DNA from 4 places in the Sodalis sp. C49 genome. Region 2 is predicted to be linked to each of the others. Evidence: predicted binding sites of a transcription regulator. Region 2 holds the regulator's gene; each other region holds the start of a gene.

Region 1 (4,363 bases), 720 kb from region 2:
AAGAGTCAATATGAGTGAAAGAAGCTTCACCAGGTTAGTGCAACATGAGCTGGGCATGAGCTTTGGCAGATGGAAGCAGCAACTTCATATAGTTATAGCACTTCAGCGAATTTCCGAGGGGGATAGTATTACCGCTATTGCACTTGACCTGGGTTATGAAAATGCAAGCAGTTTTGTTAGCATGTTCAAAAAAATATTAGGTAAACCACCGCTGAGTTATTTTAATGATTTAAAAAATTCATCTTCAAAACTTATCGATTTGCATGAAATTAAAAAATAGAAAGGGGGTGCCATCCTCCCCCGTTTTTATTACCTAAAAAGAATAATTCACAGCAAGCCAGTATCGTCTGCCATCTTCAACATAACCATAATCATCATAACGAATTTTTTTGTCGAGAATATTTGAAACACCAGCCTTAATATCTACATTTTTGGCGACTGCATAATCCGCTCCGATATCTAATATGGCAAATGAAGGTGCCTGGATAGGTAATATAGTCGCTTGTGCGCCACCTACATTATCACTATCCTTTCCGCGAATATTTATTGCCAGCCAGGTTTTCAACCTATCACTATATTGATAATTAACAGTACTATTGAATTGATGTTTAGGCAGTTTATTAAGTGGCTTCCCTTTATTTTCACCAGACTGCTGTTTTGAATAGGTATATGTATAGTTATTCGCAATGCTTACTTTTTCAGTAACAGGAAAAGCAAGTGAGGCTTCAACACCCCGAGTTACTGCTTTACCAATATTTGTATAGATAAGTGGGTAAGCACCATAAACATTAGGTACTGACAGACATTGGTTTTCTGGGCAAGATACTGTATCTATCTTGTCCTTGAACTGGTTATTAAATAATGTAATACCTCCTGTTAATCCTTCATCGTTGTCATAAAGGAGTCCCATTTCTTGGGTTATTGACTTTTCCGGTTTCAGATCAGGATTTCCGTAAACGTTGCCAACATAAGATACGGTACCAAACGATGTTGAAGTTTCTGTAATAGCCGGTGCTTTGAAACCACTACTGACGCCCCCTTTAATCGTCCAGTTTGTGGCAACATTCCAGACACCATAAATTCTCGGGCTCCAGTGACTCCCAAACTGATCATCATCATCAAAACGTACACCTGAAGTTAAAGTGAAATCTTCAGTAGCCAGCCATGCGTCTTCCAGGAACAAGGACTTTTCGGTACGTTTTAGATCTGTCTCACTGGATAGCTGATTTGATGTTCCATCATGTAACTTTTTAATACTAAGTTCTCCACCAAAGGTCAGGATATGGCTGCCTATATTTGAAGAAAGTGAGGATCGCATGTTTAAATTCTTTAGCCAAACATCCTCAGAACCTATCGTATAATCTTCGCTTTGGATATACGATTCTGTTTTTCCAATGGGCAAATAGCCAATATGATTTACAGAAAAACGGTTAACCTCAGTCTTTTTCCTGTAATCTGTCGGCACGCCAGTGACATAATTATATGCTGGGCTAATAGACTTCCCTACGGTCTGAGTTATATCCTGTTGTGTATGATTAGCTGTAAAAGTAATTTCTTGTTTATCCGAAGGGGTTAGTGTTATCTTGCCTGTTATGTTATCTCTTTTGCTACCTCGATAACCATTATAGATATCGTCTTCGTCACGCTTAGAATAATTTCCATAAGCCTGCATTGAAAGGATATTGTCAATCAATGGACCGGTTAAAAAGAAATTATTCTGAAATATATTACCCGAATCACTATGCTCCTGCATTGTAAAATCGGCGCCAATACTTCCTTGCCATTTATTTGAATTTTTACGTGTTATTATATTAATTACACCACCCATTGCATCTGATCCATATAAAGCGGACATCGGCCCTCGTATAACCTCAATATGATCTATTGCAGAAGCAGGAGGCATCCAGGCATTCATCTGACCATAGCCATCAAATAAACGGCTCGTATCCCTGGAGTCAATTCTCATACCATCGACCATATATAAGGTATAATCAGATCCCATGCCACGAATATTTATCTCCTTGTGATCCCCGCCAATCGTGGTAGTGATACCCGGAACCCCTTGGAGCAAATCTGCGATATCACGATAAGGTTTTTTTTGGATTTCTTCACTTGATATCGAAGTGACAGACGCAGGTGCCTGGCTTGTAGATTTATCCATTCCATTGGCGCTTGCGCTTACAACCATCGTTTCGTCTTTATTATTGTTATTAAGTTTATTTTCACTACCTTCATCAATCGGTGTTGCATGTGCCTGGGAAAAACAAGTAAGAAAATAAAAAACACTTAATTTCAATCGAAATGGGGCTGTTACTCGCGCTTTATTGAGATACATTTTACACGCCTTTATATGATAATGATACTCATTATTATTCAAGAGAAGGTAATATAATTAAATAAATTACAAAGCACATTGCTAAATTCGGTCATTTTATTCTTCTTTTCGGCCATTCTTCGGCTTCACAAAACAAAAGCAGCCATCATTCACGTGATACGTTTTTTGTTTTAAACTAAGCATGTCCAGCCAAAATGATAGCTTCAGGAAGAAATTTGACTGGATGAGGCACTGGTAAGGTTTGTGAAAGTCGTATAATCGATTTTTCCATTCATAGACAAGGCAACAGCATGAAATTATATAGCCATAATTTTAAAGATGGCGGTGCCATCCCCGGCAAGAATAGTTTTGCCGTTTACGATCCTGAAAATAATATCCGTTTATCTGATAACCTTAACCCACACCTCCGCTGGGAAGATGTTCCCGCGGGTACGCAGTCGCTGGTGCTCCTTTGCCACGATCCCGATGTTCCTACCAGTGCTGAAAATGTAAATCAGCCAGGTAAGAGGGTCCCGGCATCGTTGCCCCGCGCCGATTTTTTTCACTGGTTACTGTTAAATATCCCGGCGGGTCAGAGCGAAATCGTTGAGGGGTCACAATCCCATGGCATTTCCGCTGGAGGCAAACAGGGTCCCTCTGCGCCAGATGGACTGACCCATGGCATAAATGATTATACCGGGTGGTTTGCCAATGATGAGTCGATGGCGGGCACCTACTATGGCTATGATGGTCCTTGTCCGCCGTGGAATGATGAAATAATCCATCATTATGTATTCACATTATATGCGCTCCCGACCCCGACATTGAACGTAGCAGGAGAGCTTACTGGTGCTAACATCCGTCGCACGCTGGAAAACAGCGACGTTTTGGCCAAAGCTACGCTGACTGGAGTCTACAGTCTTAACCCGGACGTGAAAGTGTAACGCTCAGCGTCTAAGCAGCAGGTAAACCATGACCAGAGAAAATAGGTTATTCGCATCAGATGAGAAATACGCCTTGAGCAGTGAACAATTTTCCTGGTCTGGTTTTTATGGCAGCAACACCAGCCGTAATAATCTGGTTTCGGTGGCTTATCCGCAACTCAGGGTGGAGCAGAGTACCCCCTCTTTTTTCTTCTTTGAACCGACGGTGCTGATCGTATTAGCGGGAAGAATTGAGTTCCTGGCTTCGGGGGAAAACCATACATTAGCTGATAAGGCCGCCGTAGGTTTTATAGATCAGGGCGTGATTGCCGATTATACCAAATATCCCCCGAGTAATGACTCTCCGTTCCGGTCAATATTTCTCACTTTCAGTGCAGATGTGTTGGAATATTTTTATCAGTTTTTTCAGGGCGACATTTCCAGTGCTAAAAAGAAACCTCAGTTCACCACGGTTGATCTTAATAGCGCTCTACACGAATCATTGCGAACGTTACTGAAAAACCTGGATCAGCCGAGTCTTAGCGATGCAAGGATCCGGTTAAGAATTTTTGACTTACTGTTAGTCCTTGCCGAGCAAAATATTCATTTTACCCTTCCACAACGACAGGGCGTCTTTCCACGTTTAAGCCGCCTGCTACGCGCCTCACCAGAAATCTGCTGGACTGCCCGCTCCGCCGGTGAAGCATTGGCTATGAGCGAATCAACCCTGCGAAGGCGGTTGCGCGAAGAGGGTATCCGCTTTGAGAAGCTTCTCGTGGATATACGCATGCACCACGGCTTATTGCTGATACAAACCACCAACTGGAACATGACGCAGGTGGCAGATGCCTGCGGCTACAAATCGGTTTCACGCTTCGCTGAAAGATTTACACAGCGCTTTGGCCTGTCTCCATCGCGGTTACGTTAGTACTTTCATTAGGGCCATACGTTTTATAGGTAATAAGCATCAGATAAATTATCTTATTCATTGCGAATGTTATGAATAATTTGATTAACGTTCATTTTCATCAATATTGGATGAGGAGATCTCTTTAACGTAGTGTCTGATGACACGCCGTATCTACCGATTGAAAAAAGCAATATTTTCCTGCAGCCAATCTGACAA
Region 2 (4,363 bases):
GATGAAATTACACTATCGTCTGCAACCTGCCCGGCAGCCGGGTGAAGCACTGCCGGTGATATTGCTGCACGGGCTGTTCGGTAGCCTTGATAACCTGGGCGTGCTGGCCAGGCCGCTTGGGGAACACCACGCCACCCTGCAGATTGATCTGCGCAATCACGGCTTGTCCCCCCATGACCACGATGCCGGTTACGCCGCCATGAGCCGGGACGTGATCGAATTGCTTGATGCGTTGCATATCGACGCCGGTCACCTCATCGGCCATTCCATGGGCGGCAAGGTCGCCATGACCCTCGCCGCCCAGGCGCCCGGCCGCGTTGCGCGGCTGGCGGTTATCGATATGGCGCCGGTGGCCTACCCCACCCGTCACCATGACAACGTCTTCGCCGCGCTCAGGCGCGTCGAGGCGGCGGGCGTCACACAGCGCACGGAGGCGGCGGCGCTCATGCGCCATGACGCCCTTGATGAGGAAACCATCCAGTTTTTGCTGAAATCCTTTCACCAGGGCCGGTGGCGGTTTAACGTCGAGGCGCTGTGGGATAACTATCCGGCGCTTATCGGCTGGCGGGAGTCGGCGCCCTGGCTAGGGCCGGTGCTGTTTATCCGCGGTGAAAAATCGCCCTATCTGGATGACGGTTACCGCCAGGCGATCCAACGCCAGTTCCCCCGGGCGCGGGCGCATGTGGTCGCCGGCGCCGGTCATTGGGTTCATGCGGAGAAACCCGCGGCGGTCATGCGCGCCCTGGCCCGTTTCCTGGAAGAATAGGCCGGGCCGCCGCCGGGATTAGCGCCGGCGAGTTTAATATTGTCGTTTGCTACCGGGCTGGGGTAACATGGCCCGCTGTGTTTTATGGCAGCCCCGGCGTACATAAAACATAACGTTACGGGCGATGCGCGTCCGGCGGCGTAGCCAGCCACGCCGCCGGCCGGGGTTTGCCCGCCTGCTTCTTGATGCACAATCCCTTCATGACCTATGGCAAAAGAACAAACGGACCGCACCACCCTGGATTTATTTATCGATGAGCGGCGCCCGGGAAGACCGAAGACGAACCCCCTGTCCCGCGATGAGCAGTTGCGCATCAACAAGCGTAACCAGCTGCGCCGGGATAAAAAGCGCGGCCTGCGCCGGGTGGAGCTGAAAATCAACGCCGAGGCGGTGGATGCGTTAAATGAGCTGGCCTACCGGCAAAACCTGTCGCGCAGCGAGCTGATCGAATTGATTTTACTGGCCGAGCTTGAACGGCAACAAGGCGCGGATCCGCATCCGGAATAAACTTGCCGGCCCGGTAAAGCGCCATCCCGTCCAGGGCCCAAGGCCGCGGACGGGGCAAATTTGCGACAAAACCCGGCCGGCGAGTTTCTCCCCGCATAAGGGTCTGCTATGATTGCCGCAGAGCATCGCTGATTCTGTTACGGAACATATCCATAATATTTAAGAGGTTTTCAAATTCATGGCAACTGTAGGCATTTTTTTTGGCAGTGACACCGGCAATACCGAAAATATTGCCAAAATGATTCAGAAGCAACTGGGTGCGGATGTTGCCGAAGTTCATGACATTGCCAAAAGTAGTAAAGAAGACCTGGCGCGGTTCGACACCCTGCTGCTCGGCATCCCGACCTGGTATTACGGCGAAGCGCAATGTGACTGGGATGATTTTTTCCCCACCCTGGAAGAAATAGATTTCTCCGGCAAAAAAGTGGCGCTGTTCGGCTGTGGCGATCAGGAGGATTACGCCGAATATTTCTGTGACGCCATGGGCACCATTCGCGACATTATCGAGCCCAACGGCGCGACCATCGTCGGTCACTGGCCCACCGCCGGCTATCATTTCGAAGCGTCGAAAGGACTGGCGGACGACAATCACTTCATCGGCCTGGCCATTGACGAAGACCGCCAGCCCGAGCTGACCAATGAACGCGTGGACGGCTGGGTGAAGCAAATCAGCGCTGAATTGCAGCTCAGCTAAAGTCAAGCCGTGCGGGAGGGTGCCGTCGCGACGGCGCCCGGCAAGAGAATCGGTTGCCGTCATGGCGTCGGGACGGCGCCGCCAACCTCACTGATAACTAAATCCTTTCAAATTAATAGATACAAGTTTTTAACTTTTATCCACAACGCGGTACAATAGCGCAGCGGTTCCACCCTTTTTAGCAAAATGTTGCAGAATTCGCCCCCTGAAACGGGCTATAGTTGTTAACAAGGCGCGGTTTTCATTTTGGACAGGCAGTCTTATAATGAGACGGCGTCACATTTTTCGGGCCGACCGATGTTATAGGCTAAGCTAGCCTACAATCAGATTATCAAAGTAACAGGACTAAACCCGCATGACTGACAATAATATTGCATTGAAGAAGGCCGGCCTGAAAGTCACCCTTCCCAGACTGAAGATTCTGGAAGTGTTGCAAGATCCGGAATGCCATCACGTCAGTGCGGAAGATCTGTACAAAAAACTGATCGATATGGGTGAGGAAATCGGCCTGGCCACGGTATATCGCGTGCTAAACCAATTTGACGACGCCGGTATCGTAACCCGCCACAATTTTGAAGGCGGCAAATCCGTTTTTGAACTGACGCAACAGTATCATCATGACCACCTGATCTGTCTGGACTGCGGCAAGGTTATCGAATTTCGCGACGAGTTCATCGAAGCGCGCCAGCGTGATATTGCCAAAAGGCACAATATCAAGCTGACCAACCATAGCTTATATCTGTATGGGCATTGTGAAATCGGCAACTGCCGCGAAGACGAAACGCTGCACGATCACGCCGATATGCTCAACGGCGTAAAAGAATAACCGCGGCGCGGTCCGTTTCTCCAAAGCGGCTGTTATCGCGCCGCTTTCTCACCCTGCAACGATTTTTTTCAATGAGGCTAAACGCCGCCCGTCCCCTTCCCTGGTAACGTTTCCTTCCCGAAGCGCGTCGACAAGCGTCGTATCCGCCAATCACCGCCGTGCTCACCGCCGGCAAACTCCAGAAAACTTCACAGAAAATAAAAATAAATAAAGAATAAATTGAGGCCCTGCGACGCTTTTTTGGGCTCGTCTGCGTAATACATTGAAACGCCAGCGTTTTTATTGCGATTTTTTCACCGGGTAAATTATTCTGTGAATATGATGATAAAGCTATTTTTCGCTGCCAGCAGTAAGCGACAACAAAAGATACATTTTAATTATATGATTTTATTGAATTAATATAGCCAAAAATACCTTCCTGAAATTAACCCGGATCGGTGACTCGATTTTTACACAAAAAGTTAATTTATAAATTAATAAAAAACGTGAAGTTCGCAGCAGATTTTAAACTTTCGCCATGGTGATATAGTGACAGGCAATGTTAATCACCAGAGATAGTCCAGATGAATGATGCGGAACTGCAAAACGATATGCCGCGCGGCATAGGCATTGCTCCTTATATTCGTATTAAACAAGAAGGCATGACTGAAAACGAAAGCCGGATAGTGGAGTGGTTTTTATCTCCCGGCAACCTCACCGACGTCTCGGGGATCAAAGAGGTGGCCCTGAGTCTGGGCCTGTCGGAAGCCATGATTGTCAAGGTGTCGAAAATTCTCGGTTTCAGCGGCTTTCGCCAGCTGCGCAGCGCCATCGTCGAGTACTTCGATCATGCCGACCATGATATCACCGCCGAACTCTCGCCCACCGACAGCCCGGAGGATGTGGTCAACAAAGTGTTTAACCTGACCGTACGCACCATTGTCGAAGGCCAGGCGATAGTCGACGCCAACGTCATCCAGCAGGCGGCCCAATGCTTTTTTGCCGGCCATCAGCGCGAGCTGTACGGCGTCGGCGGCTCTAATTCCATTTGCGCGGACGTGCAGCATAAATTCCTGAAAATCGGCTTGCGTTGCAATGCCTACCTGGACGCGCATTTGATGATGATGTCGGCCTCCCTGTTGCAACCGGGCGATGTGGCGTTGGTGGTATCCCATTCGGGCCGCACCAGCGATCTGAAACGGGTGGTGTCGATTGCCAAGGATAATGGGGCCAAGATCATTTGTATTACCCATAGCAGCAATTCCCCTATAGCCCAGCTGGCTGATTTTAATATTTGTTCACCGGCGCCGGAAACGCCGTTATTAGGCAGAAACGCTTCGGCCCGTATTTTGCAGCTTACGCTGCTGGATGCGTTTTATGTCTCGGTAGCGCGGCAGGATATCGAGCTGGCGAATAAAAACCTGGAAAAAACGAGTTCCATTACCAAGTACCTGAAGCGTGATTATAAATAATTCTCTTTTGGAGATAGAATAATGAATAAATTTCTTAAATTGGCCGGTGGCGCCGCCTGTGGACTGATGTTGTCCACCGTGGTCCACGCGGCAGCCGATTACGCCGTTGTTCTTAAAAC
Region 3 (4,363 bases), 2.2 Mb from region 2:
GCTCATCGGGAGCAGGAGCCGGCGCCGCCGCCGCGCCGCGCAACGCCAGGGCGCCGCCGAGGGCGCCAAGCCCCTTCAGCCAGCGGCGCCGTGATGGCGACGCCGCCTTACCGCTGTTTTTATCTTTATCAGCACTCATCAGGCGCTCAACCCTACTCCAGCCCCAGCACGCCGCGCAGCAGCGCCAGATCTTCCGCCAGGGCGGTGATCGGGCCTTTGAGCGCGGTGCGATCGGCATCGGTCAGCTTGTCATAAGACGCAAAGCCGTCTTTATTACGGTATTTCATCAGGACGTTATCCACCTTGGCAAAGTTACCGTCAATTTTCGCCAGCAGCGGCGCATCGGCTTTTTGCAGCAGCGGGCGCAGCAGGTTGACGATTTTTTGCGATCCGTCGATATTGGCCTGGAAATCGGAAAGATCGGTACGGCTGTAACGGTCTTCCTCGCCGCTGATCTTACTGGAGGCCACTTCCTCAATCAGTCCGGCGGCGCCGCCGACCACTTTACTCGGCGGGAAGGTCAGGTCGCCGATGCGTTTTTGCAGATCCTGGGTATCTTTATACAATTGATCGGCAAACGGGGCGGTGCCGGCCGTGGTTTTATCGCTGAAGAGGATTTTTTCCAGCCGGTGGAAACCGGTGAATTTCGGGTCGGCGGATTTCTGCTCGAAATCATCTTCGCGGGCATCAATACTGCCGTCCAGATCCGAGAACAGTTCGGCGATAGGCTCGATACGCTCGTAATACACGCGGGTGGGGGCAAACAGCTTCTGCGCGGTGGCCAGATCGCCTTTCTTCACCGCATCGGTAAAGGTCTTGGTATGGGAGACAAGCTCGCCGACCTGTTGCAGCACATAGACTTTATAATCGGCAATCGGCCCCACCAGCGCCATGGCATCCGGTTTCGCCGCGCCCGCGCCGCCGTCCGCCGAAACCGTCAGCTTGCCCTTCGGATTGCTCAGCAGGCCGCAGGTCATATCGTATTCCCCCGGCTCCAGGGTGGCGGTCATCTTCTGGGTAAAGCCCGGCGCCACGTTCTCGCGCTCCTCGACCACCATCACGCCCTTGAGGATTTCCCACTCCAGCCCTTTCTGGCTGGCGTTATGAATAATAAACTGCGTTTTGCCCGGTTTAACGTTCAGCGCCATCGGATCGCACTGCTTATCGTTAACGGTAATCTTGACCTGAGGAATATCGGCCGCCAGCGCGGGCCAGCCCCATGCCGACAGCACCGGCGCCACCAGTAAGGCGGCAGGAAGAATGCGGCGACGGAAGCGTTGCATATTGGACATTTTTTTTACCCTGAATAGTGGAACAATTTAATGGATTTTATCCGGCGACACGTGTCGTCCGGTTGCCCCGCGCAGGCAGGAAAAACATCACCAGGGCCGGCACCAGGTATAACAAATACACGGCCACTTCACTGACGGTGGGCGCTTCCTGATAACCCAGCAGCCCCTCAAGCAAGGTGCCGAACAACGATTGGGTGGATAGGGTGGCGCTGAAATCAAATGCGATTGCCTGGAAACCATTCCATAATCCCGCTTCGTGGAAAGCGCGAATTGCCCCGGCCGCCAGCCCCGCGGCCACAAACAGAATAAACAGGCTGGTCCATTTGAAAAACTTCTCCATGCGCAGGCGGATGCCGCCGTAATACATCAGCATCCCCAAGACGATGGCGCAGGCCAATCCCAACACCGCGCCGATGGGCGCCTCGATGCCTACGTCCTGCTGAAACGCCGCCAGCAAAAAAAACACCGATTCCAACCCCTCGCGGGCCACGGCAAAAAACACCATGCCCACCAGCGCCCAGCCCTGCCCGCGGGCATTGCTGAGCGCCTGATCGACGGCGCTTTCCAGCTGGGCTTTAATCGAGCGGGACATCTTGCGCATCCAGAACACCATCCAGGTCAGGATGAGGACCGCCAGCACCGCCACGATGCCCTCGAACAGTTCCTGTTGCTTTTGCGGAAATTCGCCGGTGGTTTCGTTAATGACGACACCCACCGCCAGGCACAACAGCGCCGCGCTTAGCACGCCCACCCACACCGCTTTTAGCCAGCGGCCGCGGCCGGTCTTTTTCAGATAGCCGGCGATAAGGCTCACGATCAGCGCCGCCTCGAGACCCTCACGCAGCATAATCAGAAAAGGCACAAACATACCCATCACCTCGATGCTTTTGGGGGCGAGAAAAAGTAAAGAAACGTCAATTAAAACGATATTGATTATCATTACGAGGAAAAGAAAAACAAGCGCAGATTTGCGACTATTTGTAACCGATGCGCTACAAAAGGTTTCAGGATAAATAAAAGGTAAAGGGGGCGTCAGGGGTTAAGTGGTCTCGGTGAGGGTTTTGTTTGCTGTGCCTTGGTTTGCCTTATGGCAGGGTTTATGTCGCCTCGGCGAGGGTTTCGCTTACTGTGTCTTGTCTTGGCTTGTGGCAGGGTTTATGTCGCCTCGGCGAAGGTTTCGCTTGCTGTGCCTTGGCTTGCCTTGTGGCAGGGTTTATGTCGCCTCGGCGCGGGTTTCGCTTACTGTGTCTTGGCTTGCCTTGTGGCAGGGTTTATGTCGCCTCGGCGCGGGTTTTGCTTGCTGTGCCTTGGCTTGCCTTGTGGCAGGGTTTATGTCACCTCGGCGCGGGTTTCGCTTGCTGTGTCTTGGTTTGCCTTGTGGCAGGGTTTATGTCGCCTCGGCGCGGGTTTCGCTTGCTGTGTCTTGGCTTGCCTTGTGGCAGGGTTTATGCCGCCTCGGCGAAGGTTTCGCTTGCCGTGCGTGAGATGCTCATAGGTATTGCCGGGTGCCGGCAAGCGACAAAGAGGCCGTACCGCGACGGCCTCCTTGACCTCCGCGCGTCCGGCAGATCGTGCGCCGCTGCGCGGTTCCCGGCATCACGCATCCCGGCTTTGGGACCGCACGGGACGCGCTCCCGGCGCGGCCCTTAGCTTTCGCCGCTCCCGGCGGCTCATCCAGCCAAGATGCGCGCTGCCGGCGCACTCTATGCCGGCACCACGTCAACACCATCGTCTGTGGGTAAAATAGCGTTTTTGGTAGTAAGTGATATGCACGTACCGGGAAAAATATCGTTATTAATTTTGGGTTAACTTAGACTAGCTTGGCTTAGTTTAGCTAAGATTCGCGGCCAGCTACCTACTCTCACTGTGGCGGGTTTATGCCCGGCTACGTGGTTGTATGGTTGCATGACTGTAATTGCCGACGGCATGACATACTGGCTATATGACCGCTGACTATGTGAATGCTGGCAGCATTGCATGATGTATGACTGATAATTACCCGCTGCCGACTGCATGTATATTTGCATGTATGACTGACCTGTCGCGGTGCCTTTTGCATTGCGCAATGATTAGCCGCTTCTCTGTCTGCTGTACCACCTTCCACTAAACCCAAAGCGGCGCCGATGCCCTATACATCACAGCGCTGGCCGCGACAGATATCCCGGCATAAAGCGCGCTGACGGCGCCGGTGGCCCCGGCATGAGCCGCCGGGAGCGGCGAAAGGCCCGTTGCGCCGGGAGCGCATAACGGGCCGGTGCATCACGGGGACATTGGCGGCGGAAGGCATCGCGCAGCGACGCGCGACCTGCCGGGCGCGCGGAGGTCAAGGAGGCCGTCGCGGTACGGCCTCTTTGTCGCTTGCCGGCATCCGGCAATACAGATAACAACCTCACGCACGGCAAGCGAAACCTTCGCCGAGGCGACATAAGCCCTGACGCACGCTAACGCAAAGCAGGCGAAAACCTCGCCGGGGCGACATTTATCTTCACGGAAGCCCAAGATTGCCAGGACGGCGATCATTAAACCTACACAAGATGTGTAAAAGGGAGAGCGTGCCAATGGGGTCGAATCGGCGTGGTGTTCCCGCCCGACAGAGCACCCCATGGCACGGTAAGCCCGCCAACACCAAACCCAAAACAGAAGTGTTAAGGGAGAACGTGCCAACGCCCGGCGTGTGAAAAGGAAAACGCTATGACGCGGTACGCGCCGCCCGCCGCGGACGGCTGGCATACAGATAACACAACATCGCGCTGATGGTGCAAAACGCCATGGACAATACCATCGGCCAGGCGCTGGAAAACGTCGCCAGCGACAACAACGCACCGATTACCGCGCCCACGCCGAACCGCAGCGTTCCCGCCAGCGACGAGGCGGTACCGGCCATATGCGGAAAATCATCCAGGATCACGGCCATGCCGTTGGACGTCACCATCGCCACGCAGCCGACAAACACCGCCACGCCGATAACCAACGGCCAGAACCCCAGGTTCATGCCGCAAACGATCAACAGCCAGATACCCATCAGCAACTGGATAAACAACCCGAAACGGAACATCTTCTGCGCCCCGAAA
Region 4 (4,363 bases), 2.4 Mb from region 2:
CACCCAGCATTTCGAAAAAGCTCTGCCCTTCATGCAGATTACTCATCTGCAGCTCTTCTTCCTTGCCGACCTGGTAGGGATTGATCAATGACAGCACAATAAAGGTGCTGAACATATTCAATACCAGCGCGGCCACCACATAGCGCGGTTCCAGCATGGTCATATAGGCGCCGACGATGGACATCGATACCGTCGACATCGCCGTGGCCGCCATGGTGTACATCCGGCGTTCGGACATCTTGCCCAGGATATCCTTATAGGCGATGAAGTTTTCCGATTGCCCCAGGATCAGCGAACTGACGGCGTTAAACGACTCCAGCTTGCCCATACCGTTAATTTTCGACAGCAGGGTACCGATGATGCGGATAATAAAAGGGAGCACCCGGATATGCTGCAAAATACCTATCAGGGCCGAGATAAATACAATCGGACATAACACATTCAGGAAAAAGAATGCCAGGCCCTGTTTATTCATATTACCGAAAACAAACCCTGTCCCTTCGGCGGCAAATCCTAGCAACTTATCAAACAGCGCCGAGAATCCCTGCACAAAACCCAATCCAATCTGCGAGTTGAGGAAAAAATAAGCAAGCAGGACTTCAATGACTAATAGTTGAACAATAAAGCGCAGCCTGATTTTTTTACGATCGTGGCTGACCAATAACGCCAGGATTGCCACTACGGCAAGAGCGAGGACAAAATGAAAAATCCGGGACATAGTTGCTCCAGTTATGAGGCAGGCAATAATTTGCCGCTCATTCTATGTAACGGTCGAACTAAAAACGAGTTATAAGTTGCAAATATATAAAAATCCTCTAGCAGAAGATGAGGATAGCGAGGCGGTCACAGATAAGTCGCGAAAAAAGTTAAATTTATATCCAATTATGTTAATAGTGTGCTAATGTAATTTAGTAACCCATTGGCGCTTCTAAGCCGGTCCAATTAGGGATGAAACTGTCATTAGGCTGGGTTTTGCCCCCTTTATGCTCATCATCATCGCCATCTATCGCAGAGATAACCCAAAACGTCCTAAATGCGCTTGATAATTATTATCGTTTGGATAGGATGAAGCTAATTCGATGGATCATAAGGGTCACTGATATGCTGAATAGCCGTACTGCGGACGGTGTCAATCGCGCATCACGCAAGGTAAAGCTCTCATTGCTTGGCCCGGCGTTTATCGCGGCGATTGGCTATATCGACCCCGGTAATTTCGCCACCAATATCCAGGCGGGCGCCAGCTTCGGGTACCGATTGCTCTGGGTGGTGGTGTGGGCCAACTTTATGGCCATGCTCATCCAGCTGTTGTCGGCAAAGCTGGGTATCGCCACCGGCAAGAACCTGGCGGAGCATATCCGCGATCGCTTCCCGCGCCCGGCGGTGTGGGCCTACTGGATACAAGCTGAAATCATTGCCATGGCCACCGATTTGGCGGAATTCGTCGGCGCGGCCATCGGTTTTAAAATGCTGCTGGGCTGCTCGCTGCTGCAAGGCGCAATCATTACCGGCATCGCCACATTCTTGATCCTCATGTTGCAACAGCGGGGTCAAAAACCACTGGAATTGGTCATTGGCGGGCTGCTGCTGTTTGTCGCCGCCGCCTATATCGCGGAGCTGTTTTTTTCGCAACCGAATATGGCGGAACTGGGTAAAGGCATGCTGCTGCCCAGCCTGCCGAACGGCGACGCGGTTTTCCTGGCCGCCGGGGTGCTGGGCGCCACCATTATGCCGCATGTGATTTACCTGCATTCTTCCTTGACGCAAAACGGACTGCACGGCAACCGCGCCCAACGCTACTCCTCGACTAAACTGGATGTGGCCATCGCCATGACCACCGCCGGTTTTGTCAATCTGGCCATGATGGCCACCGCGGCGGCGGCATTTCACTTCAGCGGGCATACCGGCATCGCCGATCTGGATGAGGCCTACCTGACCTTGGCGCCGCTGCTGAACCATACGGCGGCGACGGTATTCGGTTTAAGCCTGGTGGCGGCGGGCCTGTCCTCCACCGTGGTGGGCACCATGGCCGGGCAGGTGGTGATGCAGGGATTTGTGCGTTTTCGCATACCGCTGCTGGTAAGGCGGGTGGTCACGATGCTGCCGTCCTTTGTGGTTATCATGATGGGGCTGGACCCGACCCGTATCCTGGTATTAAGCCAGGTCCTGCTCAGCTTCGGCATTGCGCTGGCGCTGGTGCCGCTGCTGACCTTTACCGGCAACCGCGTCCTGATGGGCGACATGGTGAACTCGCGCCTGATCCAGACGTTGGGGTGGGTTATCGTGGCGGTGGTGGTAACGCTGAATGGCTATTTGATGGTGGGCACCGCGTTCGGCCTGTAACCGGACTTTATCTTCTCCGGCTATCCGATACGCCACCCTACCGCAGAGGCCGTACCCGGCGCGTTAAGGGCAATGCGTGTCTATGGGGTTGGCCGGGCGCGGTTTATGCGCCCGACCGAGGCTCCGTGGCACGCCGGGCCCGCCAATACCGGGCGGAAATTGCGGGCCGGCGCGGCCTTATGCCAGTATCGCTTCGATACGCGCCAATTCGTCGGCGGTGAATTCGCGATTGGCCAGCATCCCCACCGCGTCGTCTATTTGCGAGGTTTTGCTGGCGCCAATCAGCACCGACGTTACCCGATCGCCGCGCAGCACCCAGGCCAGCGCCATTTGCGCCAGCTTCTGGCCGCGTTCCAGGGCAATATCGTTCAGGCGCCGTACCTTATCCATTTTCTGCGCGGTAAGCTGTTCCGGCGTCAGGGTCAGACCCGGTCTGGCCGCCCGCGAATCCTGCGGTATGCCGTTCAGGTAACGGTCCGTCAGTTGACCGCCGGCCAGAGGCGAAAAGGCTATCGACCCCACGCCGTTCTCAGCCAGCACATCAAGCAGTTCAGGTTCCACCCACCGTTCAAACATGGAATATTTGGGTTGATGAATCACGCAGGGAGTGCCGAGGTCGTTTAATAGCGCCAACGCCTGCCTGGCGAGCGCGGCGGGGTAGTTGGACAGGCCGATGTAGAGCGCCTTGCCCTGGCGTACCAGCAGATCCAGCGCGCTCATGGTTTCGGCAAGCGGCGTAGCGGGGTCCGGACGATGATGATAAAAGATATCCACGTAGTCCAGGCCCAGACGGCGCAGGCTCTGATCCAGGCTGGACACCAGGTATTTTTTCGAGCCCCAGTCGCCGTAAGGCCCGGGCCACATGGTATAGCCCGCCTTGGTGGAAATAATCAGCTCGTCACGGTAGGGGAGCAAATCCTCGCGCAGCAACCGGCCGAAATTGGCTTCGGCGGATCCCGGGGGCGGCCCGTAGTTATTGGCCAGGTCAAAATGGGTAATGCCTAAGTCAAAGGCGCGGCGCACCATGGCGCGGCTGTTTTCCAGCAACGTGACGTCGCCGAAATTATGCCACAGGCCGAGCGACACCGCCGGCAGTTGAAGACCGCTATTACCGCAGCGACGATATAACATATCGTCGTAACGCGTTGGATTGGCCAGATAAACCATAAAGTATCCTTTTATCATTACTATCACGGTAGGAATCGGTTACCGCTTAATTCGCCGGGCAAGCGACGGCATAGGCTTACCGGCAACGGTGGATTATCCTGGTCGGATAATATATTGCGCTTTGCATCAGTTAAGCGATAAATTCCATTAAAAATAACTCAGACTACTGACAAACAAACGTGCGCGAGCTTGTCGCGGGTGTGATGGGCAAGCACCGTTTTATCATCAAACTCAGTTAAAAATAACCCTTCCCTGACAAACAATACAAGCGCTACGGGTGCCGCGGCATTGACCCGGCCGAAGACGCACGAGGATCACACAGTGAAAACACTAGGGCTGTTAGGCGGCATGAGCTGGGAATCCACTTTACCTTATTACCGCTTGATTAACCAAGGCATTAGCGGCGCATTGGGCGGGTTGCATTCGGCGGATCTGGTGCTGTACAGCGTCGATTTCGCCCAAATCGCCCGCATGCAGGCCGAGGGTGATTGGCAACGGGCGGGCGATCTGCTGGCGGCCAAAGCGGTATTGCTGCAAAAAGCCGGTGCCGAGGCCATCGTCCTTTGCACTAACACCATGCATAAGGTGGCGGACACCATTGAATGGGCCTGTCCACTGCCGCTGTTGCATATCGCCGATGCCACCGCCCGGGAAATCAATGCCCGTGGCCTGCGGCGGGTCGGGCTATTGGGCACCCGCTTTACCATGCAGCAGGATTTTTATCGCCGGCGGTTCGAGCATCCGCACGGCATCGAAATCACCGTTCCGGGCGCTGCGGAAATGGACGCGATTCATAACATCATTTTCGAGGAGTTATGCCTGGGCAAGATCCGCGATGAATCGCGCCACACCTTCC

The links. The regulator Fur, encoded in region 2, represses iron uptake genes when iron is present. The targets are predictions, from matches to a motif close to ATAATAATGAGAACNACTATCAA.
Region 1: the regulator Fur is predicted to act here: its motif matches at 2,351-2,373, upstream of ABUK12_RS06305 (TonB-dependent receptor domain-containing protein).
Region 3: the regulator Fur is predicted to act here: its motif matches at 2,216-2,238, upstream of efeU (iron uptake transporter permease EfeU).
Region 4: the regulator Fur is predicted to act here: its motif matches at 1,040-1,062, upstream of ABUK12_RS23875 (Nramp family divalent metal transporter).

What each region holds. Positions count from the first base shown of each region.
Region 1 covers NZ_CP163303.1:1,411,281-1,415,643, forward strand. Annotated here, with positions in the region: gene ABUK12_RS06300 (AraC family transcriptional regulator) at 1-280, shown strand, start outside; gene ABUK12_RS06305 (TonB-dependent receptor domain-containing protein) at 314-2,335, opposite strand; gene ABUK12_RS06310 (YbhB/YbcL family Raf kinase inhibitor-like protein) at 2,626-3,258, shown strand; gene ABUK12_RS06315 (helix-turn-helix transcriptional regulator) at 3,287-4,165, shown strand; gene ABUK12_RS06320 (NmrA family NAD(P)-binding protein) at 4,319-4,363, opposite strand, start outside.
Region 2 covers NZ_CP163303.1:2,126,636-2,130,998, forward strand. Annotated here, with positions in the region: gene ABUK12_RS09635 (alpha/beta fold hydrolase) at 2-766, shown strand; gene ybfE (LexA regulated protein) at 974-1,273, shown strand; gene fldA (flavodoxin FldA) at 1,452-1,967, shown strand; gene fur (ferric iron uptake transcriptional regulator) at 2,323-2,793, shown strand; gene alsR (transcriptional repressor AlsR) at 3,357-4,244, shown strand; gene alsB (D-allose transporter substrate-binding protein) at 4,266-4,363, shown strand, end outside.
Region 3 covers NZ_CP163303.1:5,452,471-5,456,833, reverse strand. Annotated here, with positions in the region: gene efeB (iron uptake transporter deferrochelatase/peroxidase subunit) at 1-139, opposite strand, end outside; gene efeO (iron uptake system protein EfeO) at 153-1,292, opposite strand; gene efeU (iron uptake transporter permease EfeU) at 1,330-2,160, opposite strand; gene ABUK12_RS24710 (Bcr/CflA family multidrug efflux MFS transporter) at 3,982-4,363, opposite strand, start outside.
Region 4 covers NZ_CP163303.1:5,259,579-5,263,941, forward strand. Annotated here, with positions in the region: gene ABUK12_RS23870 (NupC/NupG family nucleoside CNT transporter) at 1-718, opposite strand, end outside; gene ABUK12_RS23875 (Nramp family divalent metal transporter) at 1,102-2,340, shown strand; gene mgrA (L-glyceraldehyde 3-phosphate reductase) at 2,518-3,507, opposite strand; gene ABUK12_RS23885 (aspartate/glutamate racemase family protein) at 3,829-4,363, shown strand, end outside.